Regions from separate parts of the Exiguobacterium sp. s168 genome, predicted to be linked through region 4. Evidence: predicted binding sites of a transcription regulator. Region 4 holds the regulator's gene; each other region holds the start of a gene.
The links. The regulator Rex, encoded in region 4, represses fermentation and respiration genes when NADH is low (regulators of the CRP and FNR family bind a similar motif). The targets are predictions, from matches to a motif close to TTGTGAAATATTTCACAA.

Region 1: a site for Rex is predicted at 3,515-3,532, ahead of KNQ15_RS10195 (formate/nitrite transporter family protein). Genes of this name have one in related genera too.
Region 2: a site for Rex is predicted at 2,080-2,097, ahead of KNQ15_RS00080 (cytochrome ubiquinol oxidase subunit I). Genes of this name have one in related genera too.
Region 3: a site for Rex is predicted at 2,588-2,605, ahead of KNQ15_RS04955 (L-lactate dehydrogenase). Genes of this name have one in related genera too.

The regions. Positions count from the first base shown of each region.
Region 1 covers NZ_JACSNE010000015.1:65,496-70,449, forward strand. The annotation lists gene thiE (thiamine phosphate synthase) at 1-6, shown strand, start outside; gene KNQ15_RS10170 (hypothetical protein) at 27-461, shown strand; gene KNQ15_RS10175 (ArsR/SmtB family transcription factor) at 517-885, shown strand; gene KNQ15_RS10180 (CHASE3 domain-containing protein) at 931-1,569, opposite strand; gene KNQ15_RS10185 (YitT family protein) at 1,763-2,629, opposite strand; gene KNQ15_RS10190 (hypothetical protein) at 2,908-3,369, shown strand; gene KNQ15_RS10195 (formate/nitrite transporter family protein) at 3,553-4,389, shown strand; gene KNQ15_RS10200 (hypothetical protein) at 4,426-4,845, opposite strand; gene KNQ15_RS10205 (aminopeptidase) at 4,944-4,954, shown strand, end outside.
Region 2 covers NZ_JACSNE010000001.1:9,767-14,720, reverse strand. The annotation lists gene KNQ15_RS00085 (cytochrome d ubiquinol oxidase subunit II) at 1-551, opposite strand, end outside; gene KNQ15_RS00080 (cytochrome ubiquinol oxidase subunit I) at 564-1,961, opposite strand; gene KNQ15_RS00075 (N-acetyldiaminopimelate deacetylase) at 2,196-3,308, opposite strand; gene KNQ15_RS00070 (transcriptional regulator CcpC) at 3,292-4,182, opposite strand; gene KNQ15_RS00065 (disulfide bond formation protein B) at 4,248-4,643, shown strand; gene KNQ15_RS00060 (FAD-dependent oxidoreductase) at 4,702-4,954, opposite strand, start outside.
Region 3 covers NZ_JACSNE010000005.1:55,718-60,671, reverse strand. The annotation lists gene KNQ15_RS04975 (1,4-alpha-glucan branching protein domain-containing protein) at 1-896, shown strand, start outside; gene rpmG (50S ribosomal protein L33) at 1,001-1,150, shown strand; gene KNQ15_RS04965 (5-formyltetrahydrofolate cyclo-ligase) at 1,208-1,753, shown strand; gene KNQ15_RS04960 (DUF92 domain-containing protein) at 1,747-2,526, shown strand; gene KNQ15_RS04955 (L-lactate dehydrogenase) at 2,692-3,648, shown strand; gene KNQ15_RS04950 (GNAT family N-acetyltransferase) at 3,904-4,413, shown strand; gene KNQ15_RS04945 (M42 family metallopeptidase) at 4,573-4,954, shown strand, end outside.
Region 4 covers NZ_JACSNE010000007.1:116,468-121,421, forward strand. The annotation lists gene KNQ15_RS06680 (S8 family serine peptidase) at 1-1,645, opposite strand, end outside; tRNA gene KNQ15_RS06685 (tRNA-Ala) at 1,870-1,945, opposite strand; gene tatC (twin-arginine translocase subunit TatC) at 2,050-2,829, opposite strand; gene KNQ15_RS06695 (twin-arginine translocase TatA/TatE family subunit) at 2,837-3,034, opposite strand; gene KNQ15_RS06700 (redox-sensing transcriptional repressor Rex) at 3,034-3,693, opposite strand; gene KNQ15_RS06705 (ATP-binding cassette domain-containing protein) at 3,861-4,954, shown strand, end outside.

The DNA of each region.
Region 1 (4,954 bases), on a different contig from region 4:
GTATAATCCGTTCAGAGGTGATTGTATTGAAATGGCAGACGATCCGTTTTCGCGGCTATTGGATTCGATATCGGTTAGAACCACAAATCATTCGAGTCGATAATCAGGGGATCTACCATCTAGGAAAAGTCTTATTTCCGCGTCCTAATCGTGTTTCCTATGAAATGGCCCTTTTATTGAAAGAAAAGTATGAAAGACGCTACAAACGTCCGTTGTATATTAAAACGAGCTCGATTGCGACGGAAATTTGGGGTCATACTCATTTAGATATTTATTACCGGGCACTTCTTCGTCTACCGATTCCGACGCGACTTCGTCAACGTTATACGAACCGATTAGAAAGCACGAAAATCATTGATATCGGCGTACGCGCTGTCGACCAAAATCGAATTGTCTGGGATATCGGAGATTACGTAGGAGGATGGTTCGTGTTTTGGCTCATTCGCAGACGAATGCGCTGAACTTGCAATGTCCCGTTTCTCGTGGTGCAATATAGGTAGAAACGAGGTGACAGACATGGACATTCCCCGTTGTGAAACGATTGCGATTGACGAACAGCGTGCGTCTGAAATCGGACGAATCGTGGATACGATTCCGACGCTTGAAATCGGAAAGCTATTTAAGATTCTTTCGGATGCGACACGACTGCGAATCGTTTATGCGTTGACGATCGAAGAAGAACTATGCGTTTGTGATGTCTCAGCCTCTGTCGACTGTTCGATCGCGACAGCGTCGCATCATCTTCGGTCTTTGTTGAAACAAGGACTCGTCAAGTTCCGAAAAGAAGGAAAAGTCGTCTATTATTCCTTAGATGATCATCATGTATCATCGCTTGTGCATATGGTGATGGAACATGTACAAGAGGGAAAAGCAATGCCTGAATAAATCTTTAGAATAAACGAAAAGCGCAGCCGAAGCTGCGCTTTTCGTTTATTCTAAAGACGATTGTTCTGATCCCTTAGGAGCGAAGCGGTGGAAGAAAAAGACCGTGGCACTAATTAATAAAAAGGACAGGATGGAGAGAGCAAGACACATCCATTTATATGTAGCGATTAAAGAATCTGATTGTTGTAATTTGGCTTGAAGCGTTTTATACAAATCATCTTTCACACGGGATAAGTCTTCGAGAATCGTTTGAGTCGTCTGAGTCGACTGTCTAGCAAGACGTTTTGCGGCTGTTGGACTTTGACGTTCATAGACAACAAACACGCGTTCAATCTCGGACTCCCAGACATTGTTGCGGCGAAGGAGATCTTTAATCGTCCCTGGGGTAGTCGACGATTGGTTCAGACTATTGCGCAAATCATGAATTTTAGACGTTGAAAAGTAATATTGTTCGATATAACGATTATCTTCATACAATAAGAGACCACGAACCGCATTGGCACGATCTCGATTGTGTTCGACCAACTGATCTACCTGATTGATTAAAGGTATATTATGATCCTTCATTTGCTCGGTCATCGTTGCAATCGTCCGATAACCGGATAACGCATAGATGATCGGGATAGAGGCGAATAAGCTGACCAAGAAAATCAGCAGAATACGCTGACGCCAAAGAGAGTGCATGCAATCATTCCTTTAAATAAAAGACTTGTCATAAGCTTAACTACTATCGTAAAAAAAGTGAAGCCTGTCTATTTTTTGAATAGGGATAATGACTGAAAAAGTGAATAATACTAATAAAAAAGCAGGAAAGATGATGCAATACGAGAAGCTGTTTTAAGAAGATAAAAAAAGCACAGCTAAGCTGCGCTTGGTGTTAAAACGAATACGAATGTTCCTTGTAATTGCCGAAGACAGTGTGGATTTCCGAGAATGTAACGAATGCATTCGGTTCGACAGAAGAGACGATTTCTTGCAAACGGACGATTTCGTTATTTTGAACGACGACATAGACCATTTTTTTCGTTCGGTTGGAGTATCCCCCACGTGCATCAAGAATCGTGACGCCACGTCCGAGTTCTTTTGTGATGACTTCATTGATTTCATCTGCTTTCTCACAAATGATAATACATTGCTTAGAAGCAGAATAGAAACTGTAAACCGTCTGAAGGGCTTTGGCGCGAACAAAGCTCATGATGAGAGCGTACATAACATGTTTAAGATCAAAGACCCACCATACTAGGATGTAGATGACAAGATCTTGCATCAGAAATATACGAGGAAGTGGCCAGTTATGAAAACGAGCAAAGAAAAATTTTCCAAGAATATCAAGCCCTCCAGTTGAAGCACCACCGAAGAAGATCAATGCCATTGCGAGACCAGAAACTAGACCAGCAAAGATAGAAGCGACGAGCGGATCATTTAGAGATTCCGGAACGATTTGAGTCGGAATCCAGTCAATTAAAAAGGAAGAAGCAATGACGATAATTCCAGATAAGAACATGAATCGTTTGCGCAGGAAACGGAAACCTAAAAGGAAGAGGGGAATGTTTAAGAGCAATTGCGTTAATCCGATTGGCGTGTGGAAGAGCTCTTGAATAATGAGCGTGATCCCCATGATACCACCTGATCCGATATCATTTGGAGATAGTAGTAGGCTGATGTAAAGGGAATACAGCAACGTACCAATGATTAAGAAACTGATTTTTTCAACTCTCTTTTTCTGTGGGTGTGTTGTAGTCATGGCAATATGATGAGTGACCTCATGCTCCTCCTTCTGTGAGTATCTGCCTGCAAGAGTACGCTCATATGCATAAAATTTCAACCCTTCTTATGAAAAAAAGATGAAAAAGGGTACGTTTTTTTAGGAAGGTGATGAAAATGAAGAAAATGTTATGGATTCTTGGTTGTATCTGCTTAGGAATACTAGTTGGAATTCGTCTTTTTGAACAACCCAATGAAAAAAATCAATCATCCATTTGGCATGATGGTGATCTTGTAGCGAGACAAGTGGGGGCCTCGATGACGAATACGGTAGCGGTTCGTCAACTAGCCGAACAACTTCCGTTCTCATCAGAATTAAAACAGGTAGATGTTGAAGGAGAATCGTTACGTCTTGCCTATGAAGTGACAGGAAAAGAGCGACAAGCTTGGATCGGTACCGATACCGGGACACTACAAGTGAATCAGGATTTTTTAAAGGCTCGATTATCTAAAGTTCTGATGCATCATACGCTTGTTTTATTTTCAACGATTCCTGATTTAACTGACCTAGAAATTCACTACACGGATCCGTATTCAGGTGCAGATTTTACGATGGACCGGAAAACATTCGACGCCTATACTCCGACCGATATCGAACGAGCTACTTCGTCTTCTAGACGCTTTAATCGTGTCGTCATTGATGGCTATGTGCTTGATGAATCAAGACGAAATACTTTCTTTGAACGCTTCGCATCACGACTACGAATTCAAACTAATTAGTTGTATAAAGCAAGAAAAGGCATTTTTCACAATCTCGACACAATGATATCGTTTACATCTCGTTCTTTTATAAAAACGATAAAACAGGTCTATTCAATACTTGAACATCTTTTAAGATGGAAGTATGATAATAAATGAACAAACATTGTGAAGTGTTGAACAAAAGAAAGAGAGGTTTCTACGATGAACGAGGTAGAAGCATTAGAAGGATTACGGAATAAAGCAATCAAGTCGACGCGCATGCTACAAATGCGTCCTCTCGAGTACTTAGTTCGTGCCATGCTAGCGGGGATTTTCATTGGATTTGCAATTATTTTTACCTTAAAAGCAATTAACGGTCTATATATGGCGGAGTCACCTGTTGCGACACTTGTCGGTGGACTGACCTTCGGAGTGGCACTTGTCTTGATCGTTTACGGTGGGGCAGAGCTGTTTACAGGAAATACGATGTATTTCACGACGGCGACGATGCGCGGCTATACGACGAAGATGGATACGATGAAGGTCTGGTTAATCTGTCTAATCGGAAATGGACTTGGAGGATTAGCGTTTGCGCTACTCTTTTCCCAAACAGGAATCATACAAGAGCTTGGTATGAACAATTGGTTGTTTGCGGTATCGGAAACGAAAATTCATCATACGACGTGGGAAATCTTCACGCGGGCAATCTTCTGTAACTGGATGGTCTGTTTAGCGATTTTCATTCCAAAGAATATGAAGAATGAGTTGGCACAAATCATGATGATGATGGTACTTGTTGCAGTATTCTTTGCTTCTGGATTTGATCACGTCATCGCCAATATGGCATTGTTCTCCATTGCGTTAGTCGTACCACATCCGGATACGATCACATTTGCCGGAGCGATGCATAACCTGTTGCCAGCTTTAGCCGGTAACATCATTGGTGGAGCAGTCTTCATGGGAATGATTTATACGTGGCTGAATAAAGAAAAATTAGAAGTAGATGAATCACGTCAATCCACGACACCTGTTCATATTGCTTCGAAACAAAATGCATAATCAAAAAGCAGCTGTCGCGACAGCTGCTTTTTTCATTCATTCCATATGTTGAAAGCGATCGACGTCTGCAGCCAGTTCTTCGTAAATCGTCTCGACGATTTGTGCATCATCGAAGAGCCCGAGGACGTTATCGTCCGGTAAGGCGTCAACAGGATACGTGAAGTACAGAACGGCCGTCAACAACAATTGTTCCTGTTCCGCATGCATTTCAAATTTTTTCTGATAGAGAGCACGAAGCATTTCAAGCAGTTGTTTTAATTGAAAATAAAGGACGAGTTCTGCCTCGCGTTCGATGTCCGAGCTTTCTGTAGACGCGATATCTTGCGTCAAGTGCGCAAGTCCGACTTCTGCTCGAACTAACAATTCTTGTTGTGCTTTTTCATCCCCAACGAGGTCGAGTGCCTGTCGGTGAAAATACGTATAAGCCGATTTAAAATCTCCGGGTGTAAATTCCATGGTGATGCCTCCTTCTATTCTCCTTCTAGTTTCGCCTTATTTCTTGCAAAATTGCAACTATTTCGTGAAAATAAAGATACAAGAAAGGGGATTACATAATGCCGACACA
Region 2 (4,954 bases), on a different contig from region 4:
AACAAGAGGAACATCGCACTGATATAGAGGACGGATACGATAGCGAGTGCTACGACCGACCAAGAGTAAAAGTTCGTAAATAATTTTGTTCCTAAAAACTCAACCGTTTCATTCGTTTTACGAATGAAACCACCTTGACTGATCGTCAATGTCGTTGACATCGCCGCCGGAATCAATAGACCAGTTGCTCCATATAAGAATGTATAGAATATGCTGTCGTTTGATCCATAATTGGCAAATGCATAGAAGCTACCACGAATCGCAATCAATACGAGAACGATCGAGGCTGGCACGAGTAGTGCCGTACCGAAATAGTAAGCGGTATCCGGGAAGAACCCGACTAGTCCGACGAAGAAGAATACGAAGAAGACATTCGTTACCTCCCACACTGGTGAGAGATAACGAAGAATCAATCGATTCGTTAAATGATCCCGCTTCGTATATTTTGAATAAAAGGCGTAAAATCCAGCACCGAAGTCAATTGAGGCAACGATGAGATATCCGTACAGGAAAGTCCAGAGGACCGTAATTCCTAGTGTTTGAACGTCCAAATCGTTCCCTCCTTACTTGTTATCATCCACGAACATAGCTTCCCCACGTGCGTGGTGGTTTTCAGCAAGTTCTTGAAGTTCTTTTCCAACCGGGTTTTTCTTGAACATTCGTAATAATACGACTGTACAAATCGTACCGAGCATCAAGTACAAGGCACTGAATAGAATCAACATCGGACCGACGGCAGTTGATGTCGTCGCCGCATCTGCTGTCCGCATGATGCCGTAAAGTGTCCAAGGTTGGCGACCAATTTCAGCATACATCCAACCTGCTTCAATGGAAATCATCGCCAGAGGTCCACCGATGAAGACACCTCTTAAAATCCATTTGTTATAAGGATTTAATTTTTTCAAACGGAATGCCAAGATGAACAAGGCAGAGATGGCAGCCAAATACATACCAATCGAAACCATGATATCGAAGAAATAGTGAACGATCAGCGGTGCTTGATCTTCTTTTGCGAACTCATTTAGACCAATGACTTCTGTATCTGGAGCTCCACCCGCAAGGATCGAGAGTGCATATGGGATTTTGACGGCTCCCTTGATTTCATAACTGCCGTCTTCTTGCTGATCAAGTATCCCACCAAAGATCAATTCTGCTTCACTTGTCGTTTCAAAATGCCATTCAGCAGCTGCAAGTTTTTCTGGCTGATATTTCGCCAAGTATTTCCCTGAGAAGTCCCCGACAAGTGCCGTCGAGAAGGCAAAAATCAATCCAGCCATAACCGTTAAGCGAAGTGCTTTTTTGTGATACGCTGTTTCCGCTGCTGAGAGTGTTTTTTTGCGGAGTAAGTGGAACGCCGCGATTGCCGCCAAGATGAAGGCGACTGTCAAATAAGCCGATACGATGACGTGTGTTGCTTTTGTAGGTGTTGCTGTATTGAACATTGCTTTTAATGGTTCAATTTGCGTTAGCGTTCCGTTGACGATCTTAAATCCTTCTGGTGAGTTCATGAAGGAGTTGACCGTCGTAATGAAGAATGCTGATGCTGTCGCACCGATGACGACTGGAATCCCGATCAACCAGTGTAACCATGGGTTTTTGAATCTATCCCATGTATACAGGTAAATACCGAGGAAAATCGCTTCAAAGAAGAATGCGAATGTTTCCATGAACAGTGGTAATGCGATCGTTTGACCAGCCACTTGCATGAGTGACGGCCAAAGTAGTGATAATTGCAATCCGATGGCCGTCCCTGTCACGACACCGACTGCGACGGTAACGACGTATCCACGCGTCCACCGTCTTGCTAATAAAATATAATCCGGATCTTTGCGTTTCAGACCGATGAATTCAGCTGCGAGTACCATGAGCGGTACCCCGACACCAATCGTCGCGAATATAATGTGAAACGCTAATGTGAGCCCTGTCAACAATCGACTGAGCAATACGGGATCATTGAACATGTATATAGCCCCCTCTTCCTAAAACATACTTCTCTATATGGTCTATAACCGTATCATAGAGAACATAACCCTTTATGTCTGTTTATAATGTTTGATGTAACAAATTGTTCACATGTGCACGTGATTTTTTTCACAAAATGTTCGAAAACTCCTATTCTTACATATATAAAAAGCTTTCCCATTCTTGATTTCGAAAGGGAAAGCTTAATGTCCTTCATTATTTCATAAAACTTTTTAAACATATTCTCGGAAATAATGATCGAGTAAATCAATCACAAATGGAATCGCGGATTCATCCGGATTCAAGGTTGGTTGATGAAGTCCAGATGTCGGATTGTCGACTCCAAGCCAAAACATCATCCCTGGAATTTCCTTCAACATGAATCCGAAGTCTTCTCCTGTCATTGCTGCATCACATTCAATGTAGTTCGCATTCATCTTGACGAATGATGAAAATTTATCAACGATGTGTCGGTCATTGACGACCTCGTAATAACGATTTCCGAATTGCAGATCAATCTTGACGCCAAAGGAAGCTTCGATTCCTCGAATGATGTCACGAACGCGTCGTTCCAGTTTTTCCATGTCTTCCCCATTGAGCGCGCGCATCGTACCGTCAAGAACTGCTCTACCGGCGATGACGTTTTCTCGAATCCCGGCATCGACCTTTCCGATCGTGATGACGCTACAGTTCATCGGATTGATGGATCGGCTGACGATTGTTTGCAATTGCATGATCAAGGCTGCTTGCGCGACGACCGTATCAATCGTCAAATGAGGAAAGGCCGCGTGACCACTTTGACCATAGATCGTGATATGGACTTCTCGAGCACTCGCGAACAAGACGCCGGGACGGCTTGCAATCGTACCGACTGGATACTCCGGTGCGACGTGAAGACCATACATCTCACTTGGACGATATTTTTCAAACAACGGACTTTTAATCATCGGTTCTGCCCCGCCCGGACCTTCTTCCGCTGGTTGGAACAAAAAGACGACATCATCCATGACCGGCAATTCAATGATTCGTTTCATTAATCCTAACGCAATCGACGTGTGCATATCGTGACCACAGGCATGCATGAAGCCTGGATGTTCCGAGCAAAACGGAAGACCTGTCGCTTCTTCAATCGGTAACCCATCAATGTCTGCACGGTACCCAATCGTCCGATTTCCAGTCAATCCTTTCACTCGAACGAAAACTCCCGTTTCAAACGTGTCATACGTGACACGATCTGGTGGATAGGCACGAATTTGTTCCAATATAAAAGCTTGCGTCTTAAATTCCTTGAACCCTGGTTCTGGTATTTTATGAAGCGCGCGCCGCATCTCAATGGCGTATTCCATCTGACTGACTTCCTCCTTCTTCTTTTACGATATCCCAAAATGCTTGAACTTGTTTTAGTTCAAGCATCGATTCCGTAGACAAAATCCATGTATCTCGCTTTAATATTTTTCCAGACGATGTTTTTAACGGAAGCTGCATGACTTCATTTGATTGCTGAATCGTCGACTCGGGTAAAATCGCAAATCCAATTCCATGTAGAGCCATCTGCTTGCATGTCTCGATTTGATCGACGACCAGCGTCCGGGATGGCGGACTTGCAAACCGATCTTGCCACCATTCTAAAATTTCTTGATAATACGTTGAATCACTCTTGAACTGGATGAATGGTCGATCCGTCACGCGTAACTGTTCGATGGACGTCAACTCACTATCGACTAAATAGAGTGGATCCGAGAAAAGACGTTCTTTGACACCTTTCCAGTCCGGGTTTCCACGAATGATCCCGATATGAAAATGTTCCTCTAACATATGACGCATCATCTCACTCGACCAACCCGTAACAAGTTGGACACGGACATGCGGATAACGCTCAACGAATCGTTTTAAGACACGCGGGAGCCAGTATTGCCCCATGATGGAAGCGACAGCAATCCGAAGCGTCCCATAAACGGCACCTTCTTCTGCTGTCAATTCACTTTTTAACTCGAGTTCCTTCCGATTCATCTCTTTTGCGAGACCGATTACTTTTTCTCCTTGTGGTGTGATGCTTAATCCACGCGATGAACGAATGAATAATTTTGTTCCCCAGCGTCTTTCAATCGCAACGAGACGTTGACTAAGTGCAGGTTGCGAGACGAATAATCGTTCAGCAGCGCGCCTCATATTCAATTCTTCCGATAAGGTGATCAACATTTCCATTTCCGACACTTGCAATGTGAGATTCGACTCCTCATGATATAAGATGGCATTAGTTTAACACGTTAGAAAGGACGATACATATGACACGCTATCATTTTATGTTCATCATCTCAACGATTGCAACGCTTGGCAGTCTCTATTTCAGTGAAATTCGCGGATTCATTCCCTGCCCGCTCTGTTGGTGGCAACGACTATTCATGTATACGACAGCCTTTTATTTGCTCATCTCGCTATTCCAGTCGAAAACGATTGATCCGCTCTTCGTCCGCCTGTATGTGCTTGCCGGCTTTGGTGTCGCTTTGTACCACGTCATCCTTGAGCGCTTACCCGATGGCGAAGCGTTATGTACGAGTGGCTGTCTCATTAAATGGGTCAACTATTTTGGTTTCTTGACGATTCCGATGATGAGTCTCATTGCCTTTACATTACTCTTAGTTCTAGCGTTCTATCCAGCACGTTCGAATAATGAAGCATAAGACAACACGATACAAATAAGGAGAAGCTATTTGAGCTTCTCCTTATTTGTATCGTACATCACGTCCAGCGATTGAAGACGCTGACGGCGCTTGAAAAAGCAAGCTCTGAGAGTTGTCCCGTACCTTCACACCAGTCCCCGACGAAAGCGACACCTGCATGATCCGGAATGTGAGTCGCAAGTGGTGTTTGCCCCATTTTCCATTTTATTTCTTGTACGACTGCTCGTTTGATCGTTCGTTCTGCGACGATACGTTGTCTCCAATCTGCAAAATGAACGTCAAGCATCTGTTCGATTCCCGTTCGGACATGT
Region 3 (4,954 bases), on a different contig from region 4:
CCCGAAATCGTCATCAAGATGCGTTGACTGTCAAAGCGAAGCGTCAACTCATTCGAGAATACCTCCTCGCTGTCTCGAGCGACTGGCCGTTCATCCTCGATGGACAGACGACAGCGCAATACGCTGCGAACCGTTTCCGTGAGCACATCTTACGTTTTGAAGAAACCGAGCGTCGACTGGATGCTGAGGAGCTGACGGTGGAATGGTTGGATGATCGATATCGCGAATATCCTTTCCTTCAAGATTCAGATATTGAACCAGATGTCTTCTTGACGGCACATGATTACTACGTGGCAGTGAAGCGTGAGAAATCTTGGAATACAGACGCCATCTTATTGTTCATCCGACAATATGATGCGTCAGATCGGCCAGCTTCGGAGCTCGCTCGACGGCTCGCTGCTGCTGGTGAGAATGTCTATGTCGTCACGGAACATCAGGAGGCGTATCGATTTGAAGAAGGCGTTCATGTTTACGGAGTGCAAGTGACGGGTCTACCGCTCGTTCAAACTTATAACCAATTGGCGGCTCTAAACTTAGCCTTCTTACGTCAAGCGCAAGCCTTGAGTAAGATCGTTGATTTCGCAGTCATCCACAATTTCAACATGGAGACCGCATCAGCTGCCCAAGCCATCGCTAAGATCAAAGAGTTACCACTCGTCAGTAACGTCTACGATATCGAAAGTGAGCGTTCGCCTGATCGTTCAGGCGGTCTAGTCGTTGCTTTAAAACGACTTGAAGGAGACGCGTTGCGCCAATCAGCGATCGTTTATCTAGAACGAGAAGAGTCACGTCACGGGGTGGAACAAGAGTATCACGTCGAAAAGAAGCCGTTGCGTTTTGAAGAGAACCTTGAAAAACCATATCAACACGTGACGAATCCGAAAAAGAACGGATGAACAGTTGCAATTCCTTTCCTTTCTTGGTACGATACTTGAGTATGCTTAACCTTATGTAAAGCAAAATCACTTGATACATCGAGAGCTAGATAGGAGGGAATCCCATGCGCGTTAAAATCACATTAGCTTGCACTGAAACTGGTGACCGTACTTATATCACTAAAAAGAACAAGCGTAACAACCCAGAGCGTCTTGAGTTGAAGAAATACAACCCACGTCTCCGTAAGCACACACTTCACCGTGAAGTGAAATAATTGAGATGGAAGCCGTCACTTCGTGTGATGGCTTTTTTTGTAGAAAGGAAGACAACTATGAACAAACAAGAAGTACGCCGTCTGATCAAAGAACGACTAGATGTGATGGAGAACCGTGCGGAAAAGGAACGATTGATTCACGAACATGTCTTGTTACTACCTGAATGGCAACAAGCGACCTGTGTCGCGATCACGTTAGCTTTTCGAAATGAATGTGATACAAGAATGCTGATTGAACAAGCGTGGCAAGAGGGCAAGACGGTCTTGATACCAAAAGTAGTCGGAGACGAGATGGTCTTTTATGAACATGGACCAGAAGATCAACTGCAAGCAAATCAGATGGGGATTGCTGAACCGATCGCTTCAGCACGTCGCGCCTCACTTGATCAAGCAGAGCTTTGCCTCGTTCCGGGTCGCGCCTATCGTCGGGACGGCTATCGTTTAGGATGGGGAGGAGGCTATTACGATCGTGCACTCGTGCCATATACAGGATGTAAAGTATCGATTGCCTTTTCTGAACAACTTCTTCCAGATTTCGAAGTGGAAGCCTTTGATATCCCCGTTGACTTGATCGTCACTGAATTAGAGGTCATCCGATGTTGAGCGCGACCATTTTGTTTTGTCTATTGCTTGCTTGGACCGGACGATCTTTTCGTTTATTGACGACAAGTGGTGCTATCATGACCCTGCTCGTCGGTAGTGGTGTCTCATTCGGATTCGGTTGGCAAGGATTAGTAGTACTCTTACTCTTCTTTGGTAGCTCGAGTCTGTTATCGAAGGTCGGACGATCTAGAAAACAATCGGTCGACTCCATCGTTGAGAAAGACGGCGCGCGTGACGGATGGCAAGTCCTTGCGAATGGAGGGGTAGCGTTCGTTGCTGCCTTAGCGTATGCCATGACGATGGATTTTGCGTATCTCTTGTTATTTCTATTCGTCATCGCAGCATCGAATGCTGATACGTGGGCATCTGAAATCGGACCGCTCTCAAGACGTGATCCGTGGTCTCTCAAAACGTTACGACGGGTACCAGCAGGAACGAGTGGAGCGATGTCGCTGATTGGAACGATCGGTACGATCGCAGGAGCTGCGTTCATCGCTGTAGCAGCGCATTGGATATTTTCTCTTTCTTTAAGACACGTCTTACTCGTAACAAGCATCGGTGTACTCGGGAGCCTACTGGATACACTATTTGGAGCGGTAGGGCAACGCGTTTACCGATGTACGGTTTGTGGGGAATACACGGAAAAGCGAGAGCACCATGGTCAACCGACAGCTTACGTTTCAGGCATTCGATTTTTAGGGAATGATGCTGTCAATGTCTTAACGAGTGGTTTGGCAAGCGGAATCGGGTTTATCATCGTTCGATTTTGGTAACTGGAAAGTATGTGAGCATGTAATTCCTTATGTTAGGATATCAATGACACAAAATGGACAAATGTGATTAATTTCACATGATACAAATAATGTGAAAGATGTTACAATTTACTTGTGAGATAGTTAACAAACTTTTAGGACGAATGGAAGGGTGGACATAACGATATGGAATTACATGCGAAAGTGACACGAGTAGCCCTCATTGGAGCTGGTGCAGTCGGTTCAAGCTTTGCCTATCAGATGTCAACAGCTGGACTTTGTGAAGAACTTGTCATCATTGATGTCAACAAAGCCAAAGCAGAGGGCGAGGCAATGGACTTAAACCACGGAACACCATTTAGCTCTTCACCGATGCGAATATGGGCTGGAGACTACGCGGACTGCCGCGAAGCGGAAGTCGTCGTCATCACGGCAGGCGCTCCACAAAAACCAGGTGAGACAAGACTCGATCTCGTTGCAAAGAATGCGTTGATCATGAAAGAAATGATTCGTCAAATCATGGATTCCGGTTTTGATGGTATCATCGTCGTGGCTTCTAATCCGGTTGATATCATGGCGCATCTTGCCTGGAAATATTCTGGTCTTCCGAAATCCCGCGTATTTGGATCAGGAACGGTGCTTGATACAGCGCGCCTGCGTCAAATGCTCGGAGAATACTTTCACATTGATTCCCGAAATGCCCATGCCTATATTCTTGGCGAACATGGTGATACGGAATTCGCTGCCTGGAGTAACAGCCGCATTTATGGAAAAACGATTGATGAACTACTTGCTGAAGACGATCGTTATTCTCAAGCAGATCTTGATCAAATCTACATCAACGTCCGAGATGCTGCTTATCATATTATCGAGCGCAAAGGGGCAACCTATTATGCGATTGGGCTTGGGCTCGTTCGGATCGTTCGTGCCATCCTCGGAAATGAGAACTGTCTGTTGACGGTCGGTGCGCATGTCGATGGTCAGTATGGAATTTCCGGTATCCATATTGGAGTTCCTGCCATCATCAATCGTCAAGGTGTGCGTGAAATCATTGAAGTCTCATTGACGGATGAAGAGTTGAAGAAATTCCATCATTCTGCTGATGTATTGCGTCAGACGCTTGAACCCGTCTTACAAGGATAATCGTACGAATCATGATGAAGGTGTTACGAAATAAAGTAGCAAAAAACTCAAGTGTCGGACCTGCTTCATATTGTCCACACTTGAGTTTTTTTGATGTGGAGAACAAACACGTTAATAATTACATCTATTCGTCCGGTAGTAAAAAGAGAAAAATCTAGGTTTTATTTTACTAGAAAAGGGTTAAGTAAGAGATAGAAGGGTTTTTACGTCATTTTTTGTACGTCATGATACCCAAAAAGGAGAGAACCGACAGTCATGTATACTTTTCGAAAACTAACTAAAGAGGATGCAGAACAATACTGGAATCTACGCCTTGAGGGATTAAAAAATCATCCAGATGCATTCGGTCATTCGTTTGATGATGAACAGCAAACCCCGCTCCGCGAAGTACAAGAAGGACTTGAGGGAGAACCCGACTCCGATGAGGTTTGGCTTGGTATGTTCGACGGTGATACATTGTTTGGGTTTGGTCAGGTCAAACCATATGAATTGTCACGTGAATCGCATAAAGCGATGATTTCCGGAGTATACGTATCACCTGAATATCGTGGGGGTACTGGTCGCGCTCTGATGGAAGCCTTAATCGAGGAAGCGAAGAAGTTACCGGACGTCGAGCAAGTCATTCTTGCCGTTTTATCAGGGAACGAAGCCGCACAAAATCTTTATGAGTCGCTCGGTTTTGAAGTATATGCCGAAGATCCAGATTCCGTAAAATTAGAAGACGGCACATATCGTGATGATATTTGGATGAAGAAGTACGTCTAAGTTCTTGAGATGGTGTGGAAAGAAGCTGTAGCAAAAAAGCGCTACAGCTTTTTCGCATGGTATCCGTAGGATATCAGTATCGGCAAAGAATGAATATTTGTTATCATGAGAACAAAGCGGATGTCACGTCGTAGTCCGATTGAAAGGGAGCGAATGAACATGAAAGAAGTCATACGTACGATTGAAGAGCTTGTCTCGATTCCGAGTCCAACAGGTTCGACAAAAGAAGCTATTACATATGTAGAAAAACGATTGGTAGCAGAAGGGATCACGTATCGAAAGCTTGAAAAAGGAGCGATTTTAGCGACACTACCTGGTGCTTCAACGCGCACGCGGTTACTGACGGCACACGTCGACACACTAGGAGCGATGGTGAAAGAAATTTTACCAACAGGACGACTTCGTTTATCACAACTGGGGGGATATGCTTGGACAGCGATCGAAGGTGAGAACTGTCTCATTCACAAGATGGACGGTCAAACGATTTCAGGTACGATCGTGTTCCACCATTCGAGTGTTCATACGTCGCGCGAGACGAACA
Region 4 (4,954 bases):
CAGACATTTGTCCTGCGACCGGGTTATCTGCTGAGACTGCTTTTCCGTCGAACGTGACAGCGATTGCCTTGCCCTCTTTTGCTTTTGCTTCAAGATCGTTTCCGTCTGCGATGCTGAGTGTGACGAGTGGAATCGTCGGATTGTTGAGCGCCATACTGACGTAATCCCCATGATCAACTCGACCGCGGACGATGACACCTGCTGCCCCTTGCTTCTCAGCTTCTGCTTGGATCATACCGTAGTTGAAACCACCGTTACGTACGACAAAGACGACTTTTCCTTTGACGTCTTTGCCTTCGTAGTTCGAAGCTTGACCGTCACCGACATAGACGACATCCTTCTTCTCTTTATCGAAGACGGCAATCGGATTCGGTGAATCTTGTTTTTGGTATGCCAAATAACCAGCATCCTGACCGTCGATCGTCAGTGCCATGCCTTCGAGTGTCAATTTCGTATTTTCGAGTGATGCGACTTGGAGTGCTTGGCTTGTTAAACCTGGGGCACCGACGACACCGATATCCGGGTTCGCTGTGTACGGGTTACCTGCACCATGACCTGCGAATGCCGAGTTACCAGCAGAAATCGCACACAAGATGCCGTTGTTCATCGCGTTGACGATTGCGCGTTGTTCTGGATCATCTGCATTGACGAACGATGCCGTCGAACCGAGACTCATGTTGATGACATCGGCTCCGAGTGCAATCGCATCATCGATCGCTTTAATGTAGATATCGCTGAATGTCGATGGCATTCCTGGATCGTTTCCGAAGACTTTCATCGCGAGGAGCTGTGTTTCCGGCGCGACCCCTTTGATGCCACCGTTTGCTTCATCGCCGTTTGCTCCGACCGTACCCGCGACGTGCATCCCGTGCATCGATGCGCCCGCACCTAAATCACGGATTTCGCTATCATGATCGGCATAGTTATAGCCGTACGGTACTTTTTCCGTGAAATACTTTCCTTTTAATCCTTTTGTTTCTTTCGCACTATCGACTTTTGAAGAAGTCAAATCGATCTTCGTTTCTGGGCTCAGGACCATGTCCTTATGCGATGGATCGATTCCCGTATCGATGACGGCAACGATCGTTCCTTCCCCTTTAAAACCATAGTCCTGCCATGTTTCTTTTGCATTGACCATGTCCTTGCTGTACAGCATGTCTGGCTTTGCACCTTTAGCAACTTCCGGACGCGCGTATTCATGGGCGATATGTACGCTCTTGACGCCGTTAAGTTGTTTTATGTCTTCGATATCGCCGAACTTGACTTCACCACTGAATCCGTTGATGACGGTCGTGAAGCTCTCCTTATATGTAACGGGAATCGATTTTTTAGCGATGGCTGACTTGACTGATTTTTGGACGCTGACGAGGCGATCTTTGATCGACTCTTTTTCGGCATTGCTCAATGTGCTATACCGCTTGTTTTGAGCCTGGGCGATTTGAATCGCCGGTTTCTCTTCCATCTCGATGACGACACGGACTTTATCCGATTGTTTGTAGTTCTTCTCTTGCCCCGATTTCTTCAGCGAGAGCGCTTGCGGTTTTTGACCCGTTGCTTTGTCTTGCGACGACAGTGCACCTTGCGCACTGACTAGATTGGAAGACGTCATTAAGACGGCTGCCATAAGTGCAATCTTCTTCTTCATGCGTTCGTTTTCCCCTTTTCTGTAAAACCATAGTAGTACTACTGATAAAACAGTTAAACGAAAATTCTGTATATTTAGTTTAATGAATTTAATGGAAATAAACAATTTATATCTGTCTATTTTTTTAATTTATTTGTTTTTCATGACATTTTATATTTTTAAGGAATTTAACTGGGAGTAAAATAAAAACTCCTCGACGCCTCGAGGAGTTAGATATTTGGTATTGGTGGAGACTATCGGGATCGAACCGACGACCTTTTGGCTGCCAGCCAAACGCTCTCCCAGCTGAGCTAAGCCCCCATGAATTATCTTTAGTATACGCATCACTAACTGCTTTATCAATATAAAAAGAACGCTTTCACAAAAAAGAATTCCTTCCAAAATCGTCGGAAGGAATTCACGATTCATTTATTCAATTCACGCATCAAATCCGCCTGTCGTTCAAGCTCTGCCTGTTGCTCGAGGATCAAGACCTTTTTGTACGTCCGCGCAGAAATCAAGATACTGATCTCATAGAGAACGAACAATGGTACCGAGATCATCAAGTGTGACGTCACGTCCGGCGGTGCGATCAATGCCGCAACGACGAACAGCGCAAAGTACGCATATTTCCGATTCTTTCGCATGAAATATGGCGTCACGAGACCAAGACGTGTCAGGAACATCGTCACGACCGGCAATTGGAACAGAAGACCGAACGGCATCGTCAACCGGATTAAGAAACTGAAGTAGTTCTCGACTCCGATGACTTGTTCGATTCCGAGCTCTTTCCCGAGATCCGTTGAGACTTCAAGCAAGAAGGGAAGCAACCAGAAATACGAGAAGGCTACGCCAGCCAAAAACAGAAAGAAGATGACCGGAATATACGTCAATGTCGCTTTTTGCTCCTTGTCATAAAGTCCTGGTCGGACAAATGCCCAGAGTTGATACATCCAGAACGGTGACGCTAAAATCAGCGCAATGATGAACGCAAGATTCAAATACAACATTAAAGGATCGGCGACGTTGAAGGCATTCAAACCGATACCGAGCTCTTTTAAGTCCGCTTGCAAGAAGCGAACGAGCGGTCGGACGAGCGGAAATGCGACAGCGAACAGGACGACGACGATGATAAGCGACCAGACGATCCGCTTACGCAGTTCGTCAAGGTGCGACGTCATGCTTTGCTCTTGATCAACCGTCATGATTCAATCACTTCTCTTTCGGTTCGTCCTTTTTATCGTCGTCCATGATGCCGTTCGTGGCATTCTTGAACTCTTTCAATGTCTGACCCGCAGCGCGTCCGAATTCTGGTAACTTCTTCGGTCCGAAGATGATCAATGCGACGACCGCGATTAATCCGATGCTCGCTGGTCCGATACCTAGTGTGAGCGGGATAAGGTTTTCCATTATGATTTCACTCCTTCAGCTGATTGCGAATAATGCTTCATGAAATAAACTAACGACTGCAACTCGATCGATAAATCGATGTGATGGACCCGGACGCTCGCTGGCACGTTCAACCGTGCTGGCGTAAAGTTCAGGATGCCTGTCACACCATACTCGACTAACTCATCCGCTACTGACTGTGCGAACTGCGATGGAACCGTCAAGATGGCAACATCGACCTGATTCGCTTCGATTTGTTCTTTCATGTCCGAAACATGATAGATTGGAACGTCATGCGTCGTTGTTCCGACCTTCTCTTCGTCCGCATCAAACGCAACGACTATCCGAGTACTATTATTCTTTAAAAAGTTATAATTTGCAAACGCTGTTCCGAGATGACCGACCCCGATTAAGGCAACATTCGTCACCTCATCTTGATTCAATGTTTTGCGGAAAAACGTTAAGAGATGTTGAACGTTATATCCATACCCCTTCTTCCCTAATGCCCCAAAGTAGGAAAAATCGCGACGAATCGTTGCTGAATCAACCTTCACCGCCTCGCTTAACTCAGCAGAAGAGACGCGGAGCTTGCCTGAATTGTATAAACTTTGGATGAAGCGATAATATAGCGGCAACCGTTTTGCTGTCGCTTGTGGAATTTTTGTGTCTGGTCCATTCATCCTGCAGTTCCCCCTTCGGCCACATCCATCGTGGCACCCAAATCTTTGCAAAAAGCTTTCTACTCTCCTTGATTGTAAACCACTTCACATAGAGTCACAAATAATATATTCCGCAGGACCTCGCGCTTTTGTTCGTGATAAACTAAAGGGTGGAAGGATGGATGGAAATGATACTCTTACAAGTCAATCAACTCTCGAAATCATTCGGCGTCGAGCCGATTTTAGAAAATATCAAACTGGAAGTACAAGAGCGGGATCGGATTGCGCTCGTCGGACGAAACGGTGCCGGTAAATCGACCTTGCTCAAAATCATCGCTGGTGAACTCAGTCATGACTCGGGCGACATCATGAAAGGCAAGGATGTCAAAATCGGTTATCTTGCACAAGACAGTGGTCTCGAATCGAATGAGACGATCTGGAACGAGATGCTGACCGTCTTCGAACATCTCCAGGAACAAGAACGAACACTGCGCCGGATGGAAATCGAAATGGGCATGGAGCATATCTTGAACGACCCGGTCGCTTACGATCGTCTCTTGAAGACGTACGACCAAGCACAACACGACTTCTCAGAAGCCGGTGGTTATCAGTTCGAAGCGAATATCCGCTCCGTTTTGCACGGCATGCGCTTTTATCCGGATGATTACTCGCGCCGGATTCAGACATTATCCGGTGGTCAACGGACACGACTCGCCTTAGCGAAGATGCTTCTGCAAGCACCAGAGCTCCTCATTCTTGATGAGCCGACCAACCACCTTGATATCGATACACTCGCTTGGCTCGAAAGTTACCTCGGCGGTTATCGTGGCGCCGTCCTGATCGTCTCACACGACCGGTACTTCCTCGACCAAGTCGTCAATGTCGTCTATGAGCTGTCGCGCAATGTCTGTCGTAAGTTCACCGGGAACTACACGAAGTACTTGGAACAAAAAGCGGCCTTGTACGATCAAGAAATGAAACAGTTCGAACAGCAACAAGAAGAAATCGCGAAGATGCAGGACTTCATTCAACGCAACATCGCCCGGGCGACGACGACAAAACGTGCCCAAAGTGTCCGGAAACGGCTCGAGAAGGTCGACCGACTCGACCGACCAGATGGGGATGAACGTAGCACGGTCCTGTCCTTCCCAATTGAAAAACAGAGCGGGAACGATGTTCTTCAAGTCAATCAACTGGCGATTGGTTACGAAGAAGCTGTCTCAAAAGACATCACGTTCCGCTTGCAACGCGGCGAATCACTGGCACTCGTCGGACCAAACGG